DNA from 3 places in the Solibacillus sp. FSL K6-1523 genome. Region 3 is predicted to be linked to each of the others. Evidence: a T-box and tRNA genes for the amino acid it is inferred to sense, from the RefSeq annotation. Region 3 holds a T-box; the other regions hold tRNA genes.
The links. A T-box is a leader RNA that pairs with one kind of tRNA and senses whether it is charged. The one in region 3 lies ahead of argS (arginine--tRNA ligase), so its partner is inferred to be a tRNA-Arg.
Positions count from the first base shown of each region.

Region 1 (4,294 bases), 1.5 Mb from region 3:
AATACCTGCACGGAAAATCTCCGCATTGTAGGCCGCACTATTTAAAATTAAACCGACAATCCCAGAAACCCACCAGCTCATCGATTCACCAAATATTGTCGGGATTACCGCTAAATGAATTAATAGTAATTGAACAAGCATCGGTGTCCCACGGAATACATCAATATAAATTTTCGCTGGCCAGTAAATCCACTTTTTATTTGAAACTTGACCTAATCCGAGTAACAAACCGAAAATTACCCCGCCAATATAACCGCATATTGTTAAAATAATTGTCGTTAAAAAACCACTTAAATATAATTCACGGTAGTCCCAGATTATATCCCATCTAAAAAAATCCATCTGAAACACCTCCTAAATATTATTCAATTTCTGTTCCTGTAATTTCCGCTAACTTACCGTTTTCTTTAATTTTTGCTAAACCTTCATTTAATACGTCTAATAATTCTTTATTGCCCTTTTTAACGATGAATCCAAAATAATCGACTTCAAATGAATCATCTTCAATTGTTTTTAAGCCCGCATCTGGATTATTTTTAATATATTCTAAAATAACGGCATTATCACCAATGGCTGCTTCTGTTGAACCATTCAGTACTTCTGTTAACGCTACCGAAAAGTTTTCATACGCTAAAATATTTTTACTCGCTTTCCCTTGTAAATCTTGTGCAGCTTTATGTCCTGTTGTATTCATTTGCACAGCAATTTTTGAATCCTTTAGGTCAGCTAGTGACTCAATCTCTGAATCTTCTTTCGTCACGATTAGTAATGACGCTTCATAGTAAGGTGCTGTGAAGTCATATGTTTCTTTACGGTCATCTGTAATGGTAATAGCCGCTGCCCCCATATCAATTCCACCAGTAGTTACTTGGCTCAACATCGCATCCCAGCCAGTATTTTTCATTTCTGTTTCGATGCCCATTTCCTCACCGATCGCCGCTAAAATTTCTGCATCTAATCCAACAACATTCCCTTTCGTGTCTAAATATTCAAACGGTGCATATGTTGCTTCTGTACCCGCAACAATCTTTGTAATTTCTCCATCTCCATCTCCATCTCCATCTGTTGATGATCCTGTAGAACCTTTGTCTGCACCACACGCCGCTAAAATCATTGTCGCTGCTGCAAATGGTGCAATTAGTTTAAATAATTTATTCTTTTTCATAATCTATTTCCTCCTAAGGTTTCATTTTTCCATTCATTGTTTTTAATTAGTTTCACCTATTATAATAATTTCACAATTAATATACAACATGAAATTTTTAAAATATTGATTATTAATGTATATTAATGCATTTTTATGTACTAAACAAGCATTATTTTTATGTTTTATAAATAATTATTCATTCACTCTAATGAAACCCTATGTTAAACATGCATATTCCCCTTATAAAGGTACAACAAAAAAAGAGGTCAACTCCGAAATCTATTCTTGAAATAAATTTGCGCAGTCTTATTGTAATTACGTAGCTTTAAAAATTGAAGTCGTACTTTGAGAGGCATGAAAATTGGCTAGTTTCAACAGATTAATGGCTAGTTTATGGAAAAGTTTGGCTAGTTATAACGGAGAAACGGGAAAATCTATTGAAGAATCAAAAAAAACGCAACACATTTAATAGATGTGTTGCGCTAGAAAGTTAATTATAAGTTTAAAAAGATTGAGTTTGGGATAAAATGAATCGGTACAGTGATTATCTTATCCCTTTAACCTTCATCCCCCATTGTAGATTACAGTTTACGGCACTATCTCTACAATTGGTATATATAAGTATATTAAAACAGTAAAATGGTGCCCATAAAAGGCATAATAGAATGGCTACATCGCATTATCTTTTAAATAGATGCGTAGCTTTTGTTTATTGTCGAAAAAAGTCGTTTTTTCTTACAACAAATATACCATTTATTAATGTACTAATTATTGAGCAGTTTTTCAAGCAATTACAATTTTTTTTAGAAAGATTTTTAAGTTTGTGAACTTTCGGTTAAAACTTGGGGGAAGTTGTAATGTTCCACACGGTTTTGGAGTCAAATATAATGGGAAGTTCCTTTTCATTTTAAACGCTTTTTTTGAAAATACGTTCGTATAAAGTAAATCCCCATAAATGCTGATAATTCAACATCTAGAGGGATTTATATGTAATCATTATTGAATCTTTATAAGTTAGTTGGCGCCCTCGGAGGGAATCGAACCCCCAGCGCAAGAACCGGAATCTTACGTGTTATCCATTACACCACGAGGGCTTCATTAATCAATTACACCTTGCGTAATTGCGTCCAGATTTTTTCGAGCTCTCTCGAAAAACTTCCTTTAAAAATCTGTGACATCCGCTGAGGCTTAACTTGATTCAGTCAGGGTTTGAATACCCAATTGCACTTTTTGGAATTTCCCCCCACTTATAGATGTGGAGGAATTTTGCAGAGTCAAGTTATTGTTGACGACCCTCCTATTATACAAAGGCTTGGCTTATTTTACAACTACGAAAATCAGACTTTATATTTGACCATCCTTGACTAACACGTGTATTATAGGTATACAGCTGGAATGCTTACCAATTTCAGCACAAGTAAACGAATTTAGCTTTTAACAGGGGAGGATTTTACAATGAATTTAATTCCTACAGTTATTGAACAAACAAACCGCGGTGAGCGTGCTTATGATATTTATTCACGTTTACTGAAGGACCGTATTATTTTACTAGGAAGTGCGATTGATGACAACGTAGCAAACTCAATCGTTGCACAACTTTTATTCCTAGAAGCAGAAGATCCAGATAAGGATATTCACCTTTACATTAACTCTCCAGGTGGCTCAATTACTTCAGGTATGGCCATCTATGACACAATGAACTTCATCAAGCCAGACGTTTCAACAATTTGTATCGGTATGGCTGCTTCAATGGGTGCTTTCCTATTATCTGCGGGCGCAAAAGGTAAACGTATTGCATTACCTAACTCAGAAGTAATGATTCACCAACCTTTAGGCGGCGCACAAGGTCAAGCAACTGAAATTGAAATTGCTGCAAAACGTATTTTATTCCTACGTGAAAAATTAAACCGCATCATGGCTGAAAATTCTGGTCAAGATTACGAAACACTTGCTCGCGATACAGATCGTGATAACTTCATGACTGCCGAACAAGCAAAAGAGTACGGTTTAATTGATAAAATTTACAATCGCAACGATTTGAAGAAGTAAAAATGTAAACTAAAACGCCCCTCACCTTTTACTCATGGTGAAGGGCGTTTTTTATCCTGCACAAAAAACACAAACAATTGGAATCATTCCATTTGTTTGTGTCATGTGAACTTGCTTGATTAATCTTCTTTTTCAATTAATGCTTGCAATGAATCGATTGCCTTTTCTTCATCATGGCCTTCTGCTACTAATGTGACAACTGTTCCTTTTGCAACAGCTAAGCTCATAATGCCCATAATTGATTTGGCATTGACCTTTTTATGGTCCTTTTGCAAAAAGACATCTGCTTTATATCGGTTTGCCTCTTGTACGAATAATGCTGCTTGCCTAGCTTGTAAGCCAGATTTTAATTTTACTTCAACTTGCTTTTCTACCATATGAAAAACTCCCTTTCACAACCGTTCCTTACTCTATATACTTCATCTTATCTAAATTATCCAAAAAGAACAATCAATGAATACATGATTTATGAAATCGTTCACATTTTATTTGATTACATGCTCACCGCGACGTATTGCTTCGGCGATTTCATCAATTTTTCGTAAACGGTGATTGACACCTGATTTACTTACCACGCCAGCAGATACCATTTCACCAAGTTCTTTTAAAGTAACATCTTGATATTCCACACGCAATCTTGCAATCTCACGTAGTTTATCTGGTAGCTGATCTAAACCAATCGCTTGATCAATATAGCGGATATTTTCTACTTGTCTTAATGCGGCACCAATTGTTTTGTTTAAATTCGCTGTTTCGCAATTAACGATGCGATTGACACTATTGCGCATATCTCGAACGATGCGAACATCCTCAAACTTTAACATCGCTTGGTGTGCCCCTACTAAATTTAAGAAATCAGATATTTTTTCTGCTTCTTTTAAATAGGTTACGAAGCCTTTTTTTCGTTCAATCGTTTTCGCATTCAAATCATAACAGTTCATCAGGTCGGCTAATGCTTCTGCATGCTCCATATATAAAGAATATACTTCTAAATGATAGGAAGATGTTTCTGGATTATTGACCGATCCCCCCGCCAAAAATGCTCCTCGTAAATAAGCACGGCGTTGATTATTTTTCTCAATAAATACATCGGATATT
Region 1 is NZ_JBBOSU010000001.1:3,682,673-3,686,966, forward strand. It holds gene MHI10_RS17680 (amino acid ABC transporter permease) at 1-342, opposite strand, end outside; gene MHI10_RS17685 (basic amino acid ABC transporter substrate-binding protein) at 362-1,165, opposite strand; tRNA gene MHI10_RS17690 (tRNA-Arg) at 2,167-2,241, opposite strand; gene clpP (ATP-dependent Clp endopeptidase proteolytic subunit ClpP) at 2,603-3,196, shown strand; gene MHI10_RS17700 (HPr family phosphocarrier protein) at 3,316-3,573, opposite strand; gene whiA (DNA-binding protein WhiA) at 3,682-4,294, opposite strand, start outside.
Region 1: it encodes a tRNA-Arg, which carries the amino acid that the T-box ahead of argS (arginine--tRNA ligase) is inferred to sense. The anticodon was not compared.

Region 2 (4,294 bases), 960 kb from region 3:
AGTAGGCAATACAAAAGTAATTTGTACGGCAACGATTGAAGACAAAGTACCAGGCTTTTTACGTGGACAAGGCAAAGGGTGGATTACTGCAGAATATTCGATGCTACCACGCGCTACAGAGCAACGTACACGCCGTGAATCATCAGCAGGAAAGGTGACAGGTCGTACAATGGAAATTCAGCGCCTAATCGGTCGTGCTTTGCGTGCGGTTGTCGATTTAGAGGCACTTGGAGAAAAAACGATTTGGATTGATTGTGACGTTATTCAAGCAGATGGCGGAACGCGTACAGCATCGATTACAGGTGCATTTGTTGCGATGACACAAGCGATTGCAAAACTAGCTGCGGACAAGCCGTTTGCGAAGTTCCCAGTGACAGATTATTTAGCTGCAACGAGTGTCGGCAAGCTTTCAGAAATTGGCGCTGTTCTTGATTTAAATTATATTGAAGATTCTTCTGCAGATGTGGACATGAATGTGATCATGACAGGTGCAGGCCAATTTGTTGAGCTACAAGGTACGGGCGAAGAAGCGACATTTTCACGTGCGGAGTTAAATGAATTACTTGATTTAGGGGAAGTAGGAATTGCCCAATTAATCGACATTCAAAAAGAAGCATTAGGTGAGTTAGCGAGCTACGTTGGAAAGGTGGATGCTTAATATGAAACAAGTCGTGATTGCAACGAAAAACAAAGGTAAGGCAAAAGATTTTGAGGCACTATTTCAACCATTCGGCTATGAAGTCGTAACAATGTTTGATGTTGCGCCTGATTTAGAAATTGAAGAAACGGGTACAACGTTTGAAGAGAATGCAATTTTAAAGGCAGAAACATTAGCGAATTTACTTGGCAAAATCGTCATTGCAGATGATAGTGGCTTAGCGATTGATGCATTAAATGGCGAACCAGGTGTTTATTCAGCGCGCTATGCAGGCGATCATGATGATGAAGCGAACATGGTGAAAGTGTTAGCCAACATGAAGGATGTTCCAGAAGCAGAGCGTACAGCACGTTTTTGCTGTGCACTAGCAATTGCAGGTCCAAATATGGAAACAAAAACGGTATTTGGTACATGTGAAGGGATTATTGCACAGGAAAAGCGCGGAACAAATGGCTTTGGCTATGACCCGATTTTCTACGTACCAGCACTAGAACGCCACATGGCCGAACTAACAGCTGATGAAAAGGGTGCCATTTCACACCGCGGCAACGCCATTCGTGAATTAGCGTTTCAGTTAGCAGAGATTTTAAAATAAAATTTTTTATGGAGTGATGATGGTAATGAAACTAGTCGTAATGAGTGATACACATGGCGATGCAGAGGTAATTGAAAGGGTAAAAAGCTATCATACGGATGCACAATCGGTCATTCATTGCGGAGATAGTGAGTTACCATTCACTCATCCATCTTTACATGGCGTCGAGCGGGTCAAAGGTAACTGTGATGCAGATCCAGACTTTTTAGACGAGCTTATATTTCAACTAGCAGACGAGCGCATTTATGTGACACATGGTCATTTATATGATGTGAAAAATTCACCGATGAAACTCGTTTACCGTGCAAAGGAAGTCGGAGCTACAATTGTTTGCTTCGGTCATTCTCATGTATTAGGCGCGGAAATGATTGACGGGACTCTATTTGTGAATCCAGGTAGCCTTTTAAAGCCACGCCGCATTAAAGAAAAATCATTCATGATAATTACAACAACGGAAACACAATATATTGTTGATTGCTATGAAGACAATAATACGTTGTTGGAGCAAATGATTTTTGAAAAAACAATAATGGGGTAGTAATATTCGATGATTCATTATCGTATACTAATATGGTTACATATTGTAGGGGCTCTTTGTAGTTAACTTAATTTAGCTGGAGGATGTCACAGATTTTTAAGGGATAAAAGAATAACTTTTTTTGAAAAACGTGTTGACTTTCTATTATTTGTAGCCTATAATAAAAAATGTCGCAATTACCAATTGGTGATTACAACATGTCTCAGTAGCTCAGCTGGATAGAGCAACGCCCTTCTAAGGCGTCGGTCGGGGGTTCGAATCCCTCCTGGGACGTACTAGTAAGCCTTACAGCCATAACGGTTGTAAGGCTTTTTTTTATTCAGGGGGATGTATTTATATGCGCCTAGGAAGTGCCCAAATTTATTCTTAGTGTCTTTATTTAAAGTATTGATGCAATTAAATTTGTGAGGAATTATCAATACATAAATAAAACAATATTTACTTGCATAATAGTTATTATATTAAGTGTATTACTTCAATTCAATCTCGTTTTAGATGTAGCCTTAACTTTCAAGATCCAATGATAATTTTGATAAGGAACGGTGATCAAATGAATAGAAAAACTAAAAAAATTTTATTTTTCTCAATAGGTACTTTAGCGTTATCGAGTATATACTTATTTACTTCAGGACATATTAAGTATCTTGTACCATTCCTAGTGTTAAGTGGCTTGGCTTTGATTTTATTTTTATTAAATGAAACGAAAAAACAAAAATAAACCTGTAATAAATCATAATAGATAACCCCTCAATATTTTAATTATCGTAGTTTTTTACGACAAGACACTGTAATTAAAATTCCAGTAGCGATAATATAAATATTATTAGGAGAATGCTATGTATAATGGTGTTCTTTTTTTGAATAAATTTGTATCGGTACTTATAAATAGTTAGGCTCTCTTCCTTACATATTCCCTTGTAAACAATAGTTCATAAAACTTTGACAAATTACTAACAAGTAGTAGTAAAATATTGACACTTTAGGTATTTCTACTTATAATCAGAAGGGTTTTTATTATGATTAAGTAGGTGCGTTAATTGAAATTGTTTCAGAAGTTAGTACTTATGGTTACCGTTTTGTTAGTTAGTTCGTTAAGCATTGTGTCATATTTTGGCTATCAACTAACGAAAGACTTAATGGTTGATAATTTTACGACACAAGCGAATGGGCAACTTGAGGCCATTACAAACAATATTGATCTTTGGGTAGAGGGAAAACAAAATCTTCAGCAGTCCGCAGCTGAACTTGATATTGTGAAAAAACAAAACATCGAAGCGATATTGGACTATAACAGCCGCTTAGAGCCGATTTTACCGAACACGGAAACAGCATTTGCCTTTATCGATGCAGAAGGTTTCGTTCATTTACCAGATGGGTTAACGGTCCCTATCCAAGATGCTGAACATACGCAACGAGGATTAAATGGAGATATTGCCACTATTGGACCGTATCCTTCAGCTAGAGATGGTAAACCGATTGCATTAACAGTTGCGCCTGTACGTGATGAAACAGGAAAAATCGTTGGTGTGATCAATGGTGGTAATTACATGGATGACTTAATCGAAATCATTTCAAATGTAAAAGTTGGTCAAACGGGTCAAGCCGTTGTATTCGCAAGGGATGGTGCGATTGTTGCTCATCAAGACAATGACCTCATTTTAACAAGCAATATAGCTGATTTAGGTGAAGACTTGTTTGTTGATGTGTTTAATAAAGCGATGAATGAAGAAGCAGGTACGATGGAAGGTGTTGTGAATAACGAAGACCATTTCATCTACTATTCAAAAGCGAATAAAGTGGATTGGGGCATTTTTATTATGGTGCCAAAATCAGAAGCTTTTGCCAAAGCGAATACATTGTTGATGTTCTTTATTTTAGTTGGCGTGGGCACTGTTGTGTTCGCATCGATTCTATTATTCTTTTTCATCAAAAAGATGCTGAAGCCGTTTGATGCCATCAATGAAAAATTAGATGTGTTAGCTTCTAGCGAAGGGGATTTAACGACAAGAATTGCAGTCACAACTCGTGATGAATTTGGCGAAATGTCTACTAAGTTTAATTTGATGTTGGATAATTTACAAGGGCTTGTATCAGGGGTGCTGCACAAAGGTGATGAAGTAAGTCATTCGAGCACTTTGCTACGAGAGCAATTTGATGACATGTCCGTTGTCTCGAAAGAAATTACCGCAACGATTCAAGAGGCGGCTACTTTATCTGAGAATCAAATGGAAAGTTACGAGAAGAGTTTATCGTACATAGAAGATATTGGTAAAAACGTTTTAACCATTTCTGATATTTCATCGGTTGCTTCTAGTGGTGCTACTGCCGCGTCACAAAACGCATTGGACGGTAGCAAAACGCTCGATAATTTAAATGAACAAATGGGCTACATTCAACAATCTGTGCATGAGTCCTCAACAATGATTAAAAATTTGGAAGCTCGTTCAAAAGAAATCGGACAAATTTCCGAAATGATTACACAAATTGCGACCCAAACAAACTT
Region 2 is NZ_JBBOSU010000001.1:3,168,374-3,172,667, reverse strand. It holds gene rph (ribonuclease PH) at 1-658, shown strand, start outside; gene MHI10_RS15295 (XTP/dITP diphosphatase) at 660-1,253, shown strand; gene MHI10_RS15290 (metallophosphoesterase) at 1,279-1,791, shown strand; tRNA gene MHI10_RS15285 (tRNA-Arg) at 1,991-2,064, shown strand; gene MHI10_RS15280 (methyl-accepting chemotaxis protein) at 2,829-4,294, shown strand, end outside.
Region 2: it encodes a tRNA-Arg, which carries the amino acid that the T-box ahead of argS (arginine--tRNA ligase) is inferred to sense. The anticodon was not compared.

Region 3 (4,294 bases):
GCATACGCGATTTTCAAACGATCTTTTTCCGGTAAATCATTCGTTAAAAATTTCGTGTTAGCATAATATTTATTGAAACTTCTTGATAAAGCTAAACTAAACTTCGCTAGTACCGCTGGGCTTGCTTGTATGAAAGCCATTTCAATAACTGCTGGGAATGTGCCTAAAAGCTTAATAATTTCCCACGCTTCCTTGTCAATATGCAAAATCGGCTCGGAGTCCTGTTCAAAATGCCCTTTGCTAAGGAGTGTTTGGATTCGTGCATTCGTATATTGAACATATGGACCCGTTTCCCCTTCAAATGTGACCATTTTATCTATCGAAAATTCGATATCATTCATTCGGTCATTTTTTAAATCATTAAAGATTACTGCGCCAATACCGACTTCATTCGCAACTTGAACCTTATTTGGCAACTGTGGATTTTTCACTTCAATAATATTCATCGCTGCTTCAATCGTTTCGCGTAACACATCCGCAAGCAGTACGACTTTTCCTTTACGTGTCGACATTTTCTTGCCGTCTTTTAACATCATGCCAAATGGAATATGTTCATAATTCGCTGCCCATATATGACCCATTTTTTGTAACACTGCAAATAATTGTTTGAAATGTAGCGATTGTTCATTGCCCACGACATAAAATACTTTTTCTGGTTGATACGTATTATAACGATAAATCGCTGCCGCTAAATCACGTGTCGCATACAATGTCGCTCCATCTTTTTTCATAATTAACGAAGGTGGCATATTTTCCAATTGTACAACCATCGCGCCATCCGATTGTTCAAGTAAGCCTTTCGCTGTTAATTCCTCGACGACAGGTTGCATTTTATCATTATAAAATGCCTCCCCGTTATAAGAATCAAAGTGTACACCAAGCATCGAATAAATTGCATTAAATTCACTTAATGACGCATCACGGAACCACTTCCATAACGAAGTTGCTTCTATATTTCCATCTTCTAGTGCCTTAAATGCCTGTCACGCTTGTTCATTTAGCGCCTCATTTTGCTCTGCTTCATCATGGAATTTTACATAGATTTTTAGCAATTCTGTAATTGGATTTTGTTCGATTGCTTTTTTATTGCCCCATAATTTATACGCTACAATCAGCTTCCCAAATTGCGTGCCCCAGTCTCCTATATGGTTTATGCGAACGGTTTCATAGCCTTGCTTTTCCGCGATATTCGCAAGTGCATGACCAATTACTGTTGAACGCAAATGACCCATTGAGAATGGCTTCGCAATATTCGGTGATGAAAAATCGAGTGCTACTGTTTGACCATTCTTTTCTTTCGTACCGTATAAACTTTGCTGTGCTAGTACTTGTGTAACAATGTCCGGTGCAATTTGTAATTGATTGAAAAACACATTAATATAGGCATTTTCTACACGCACTTCTTGAATGAAAGACCCTTGGATTTTTTCAGCTAATTCAATCGCAATCATTTGCGGTGATTTTTTATATTTTTTCGCTAAAGTAAAACAAGGAAACGCTATATCACCTAACTGCGCATGCTTTGGTATTTCAAGTAATACTTCCACTTCTTCAATCGTCAAGCTACCTTGTAGCGCTGCCGCAATCACCTGTGCTAATTTTGTTTTCATGTTATTTCCCTCCCCAAAATCAATTACGCCTCGGCGTAATTGCGTCCAGATTTTTTCGAGCTCGGGCCCACAGGACGTGGGTCAGTCAGCCATTGTCACACGATGTGACGTATTTAGGCTAACTTCCTCTTTAAAACCCTTAAAAATCTGTGACATCCGCCGGGGCTTAACTTGATTCATCCCTACTTATAGAAGTGAAGCAGATTTGCTGAATCAAGTTAAAAAAGCTCCTCGTCTCTAAATAAAAGAGACGAGAAGCTTGGATTCCCGTGGTACCACTCTAGTTGCCACAAAAGTGACCGCTTTCTATTGTTAACGAGGTGTCTCCCCGATTTTCTCTACTACATTTCAAGAAATTTCTCCAAAGTGCGTTTCGTCCATCTTTTCAATATTAGGCTCACACCACCCCTAACTCGCTGGACATTCCAGATAGATTACTTTTCTTTTTCATCGAATTTATTAGATTAAATTAGAACTTATTCTACACAAGTGGATTTTAAAAAGCAAGTGCATTTTTAAAATTCAGTTTTTTATTAAAGCAGAATGAAATCACTTCATAATGGAGTCAAAATTAACAGACCTACATACGGAAATTATTGAATATAGGGCGACTTGTTTTTAGATAACAATGAAACCCTTAGTTTACTCCTCGGGCACCATTACTTTGACTCCATTTCATTACGAATAGCCTGCACCTGCTCAATTGGCCGTTTAGCCGCGTGTGCAATTACCATATCTGTAACCCCATTTTCAATTAAACTGACAATCATTTGCCATACTACCTTTTCCCTTTCTTGTTCTCTCCCAATTTCTATTCCTTGCTCTATTCCTTTTTCTATTCCCAACTCGATCCCCTCTTGCCGTTCCATCTCCAAAATCCCCGCTAATGTTGGCGGTAAATCTCCTTTAAATGACTCCAACATCATTTCATCCTCCTCTCGTATTTCTGCTCGTATTTCTTGTTGTAACTGGTCCAACATTTCCTTTGGCAACTTTAATAAATAGTCTACAAAATAAAATATGGCGGTTATTTCCGTACGATTAACATCCTTTAATATTAATAATTCACGTAGTAAAGCCCGCTTATACGCCCTTCTTAAACTCATCTTCTTATTCGAGCGATTCATATAGATGGAAGCTAGTAATGCTTTACTAAATAGCTTCGGTGATTCTTTTAACTCTTCCACGTCAAAATCTGCAATGACGTATTTATTAAAAGTATATGATACTTCCGTGCCGAAATACACATATTTGTACTCGTTTGAACTCTTCCTACTTGGCTTCGTAAACAGCGCGATGGCTACAATTTTCTTATCATAACGATCAAAAATGCGGTAATAATATTCAAACATTCGCTGCGGAAAATCCTCGTCATCATCCGTTTGCACTTCAGTATGCACAAGCACCCACTGTTCTTCCCCATTTTTCAATATCACTTTCGCAATTTGATCGGCCATTTTGCGCCCTTTTCGTTCCTCAATAATCTCTTTGAAAAGCTCCTGTTGCAAAAAATCGATGGGCTTCGAAAAATCGACTTCCGCATGAAATTCTGGTAAAAAGAACAACAAAAAATCTTCAAACAAATCCGCAATAACTTTTTTCCACAAATCATCCTGGTTCAACTGTGACTTCGTGTAACGAGCTTGCTTTTCCAACACTTGCGATGCTATCAATCAATAGCCCCCTTTCATTTTTATGAGCATAGCCAATTTTGATGGAAGTAACAATGTTCGAATTGAGTTGAAAAATCGTTAAAACTAACTATTTGATTGGAAATTTAATTTCAAATTGGCGTTTTCATTTAAATATCTTTGTGAAAATTTCTATTTGGCAATTTAAAAATACTCCACCTGGCTACAATAAACATACCTAGGTGGAGTATACATTCATACTAATTTATTTGTAAAAATGGCCCAAAAATCAATCCCCAAGTGGTACCTCAACCGTTACCTTCCCCTCTAAATAATTCGGGAAACTGTTAATCATGAGCTTAACTGGATTTGTCATTGTTCCTTCATATGCTTCGAATTGAGATCCGTTTTCTACTAGATTTTCAGATACATCACTATGCCACCCAGAACGTTTAAATACCGCGTTCCCCATTGCATCGACACCTTCACTAAAGAAAGTAGACCGACTCTCTTCCCTCATATTATAGGAATAAACAATCGTATTTCTTTCACGAAATCGAATTGTAAAATCAAGTATCGATGGCTGATAAAGTACTTGTTGTTTGTCAAAATCGACCGTAATGAAATCCTCGCCTTTTGGCAATGCCTCTATTTGAGGAATATGGAGCGCCAATTTTTTAGGCTCACGGAAATAATTACTTTGTATGAGAAGAGTGACATCTCCATTTCGAATTGAACCGAACGCAGTTGTACCGTTTTGAATTGTTCCCCAATCCTCGCCTTTTTCATCTATAAGCTTCATATCGTTAAATTGTAAAATTTGCATCGTATTGTCCGGATTTACCGCCAGTTTAATGCCCGCACGTAAAGGAGAGACCGCGATGCTTTTTACTTCGATTGTTTGCCCATCCACGACGATTTTTTCATCTAATTTATATTGTTTCGTTTTAGCAATGTCATTTGTTAATGTAAATAGAATACTAAACGTCATTTCCTTCTCTTTTTGCAATTTAACATTGAGTTCAAAATTTCGATTTGAATAATCTATTGGCT
Region 3 is NZ_JBBOSU010000001.1:2,213,232-2,217,525, forward strand. It holds partial or broken gene argS (arginine--tRNA ligase) at 1-1,610, opposite strand, end outside; T-box leader at 1,854-2,070, opposite strand; gene MHI10_RS10545 (hypothetical protein) at 2,270-3,283, opposite strand; gene MHI10_RS10550 (DUF4179 domain-containing protein) at 3,531-4,294, opposite strand, start outside.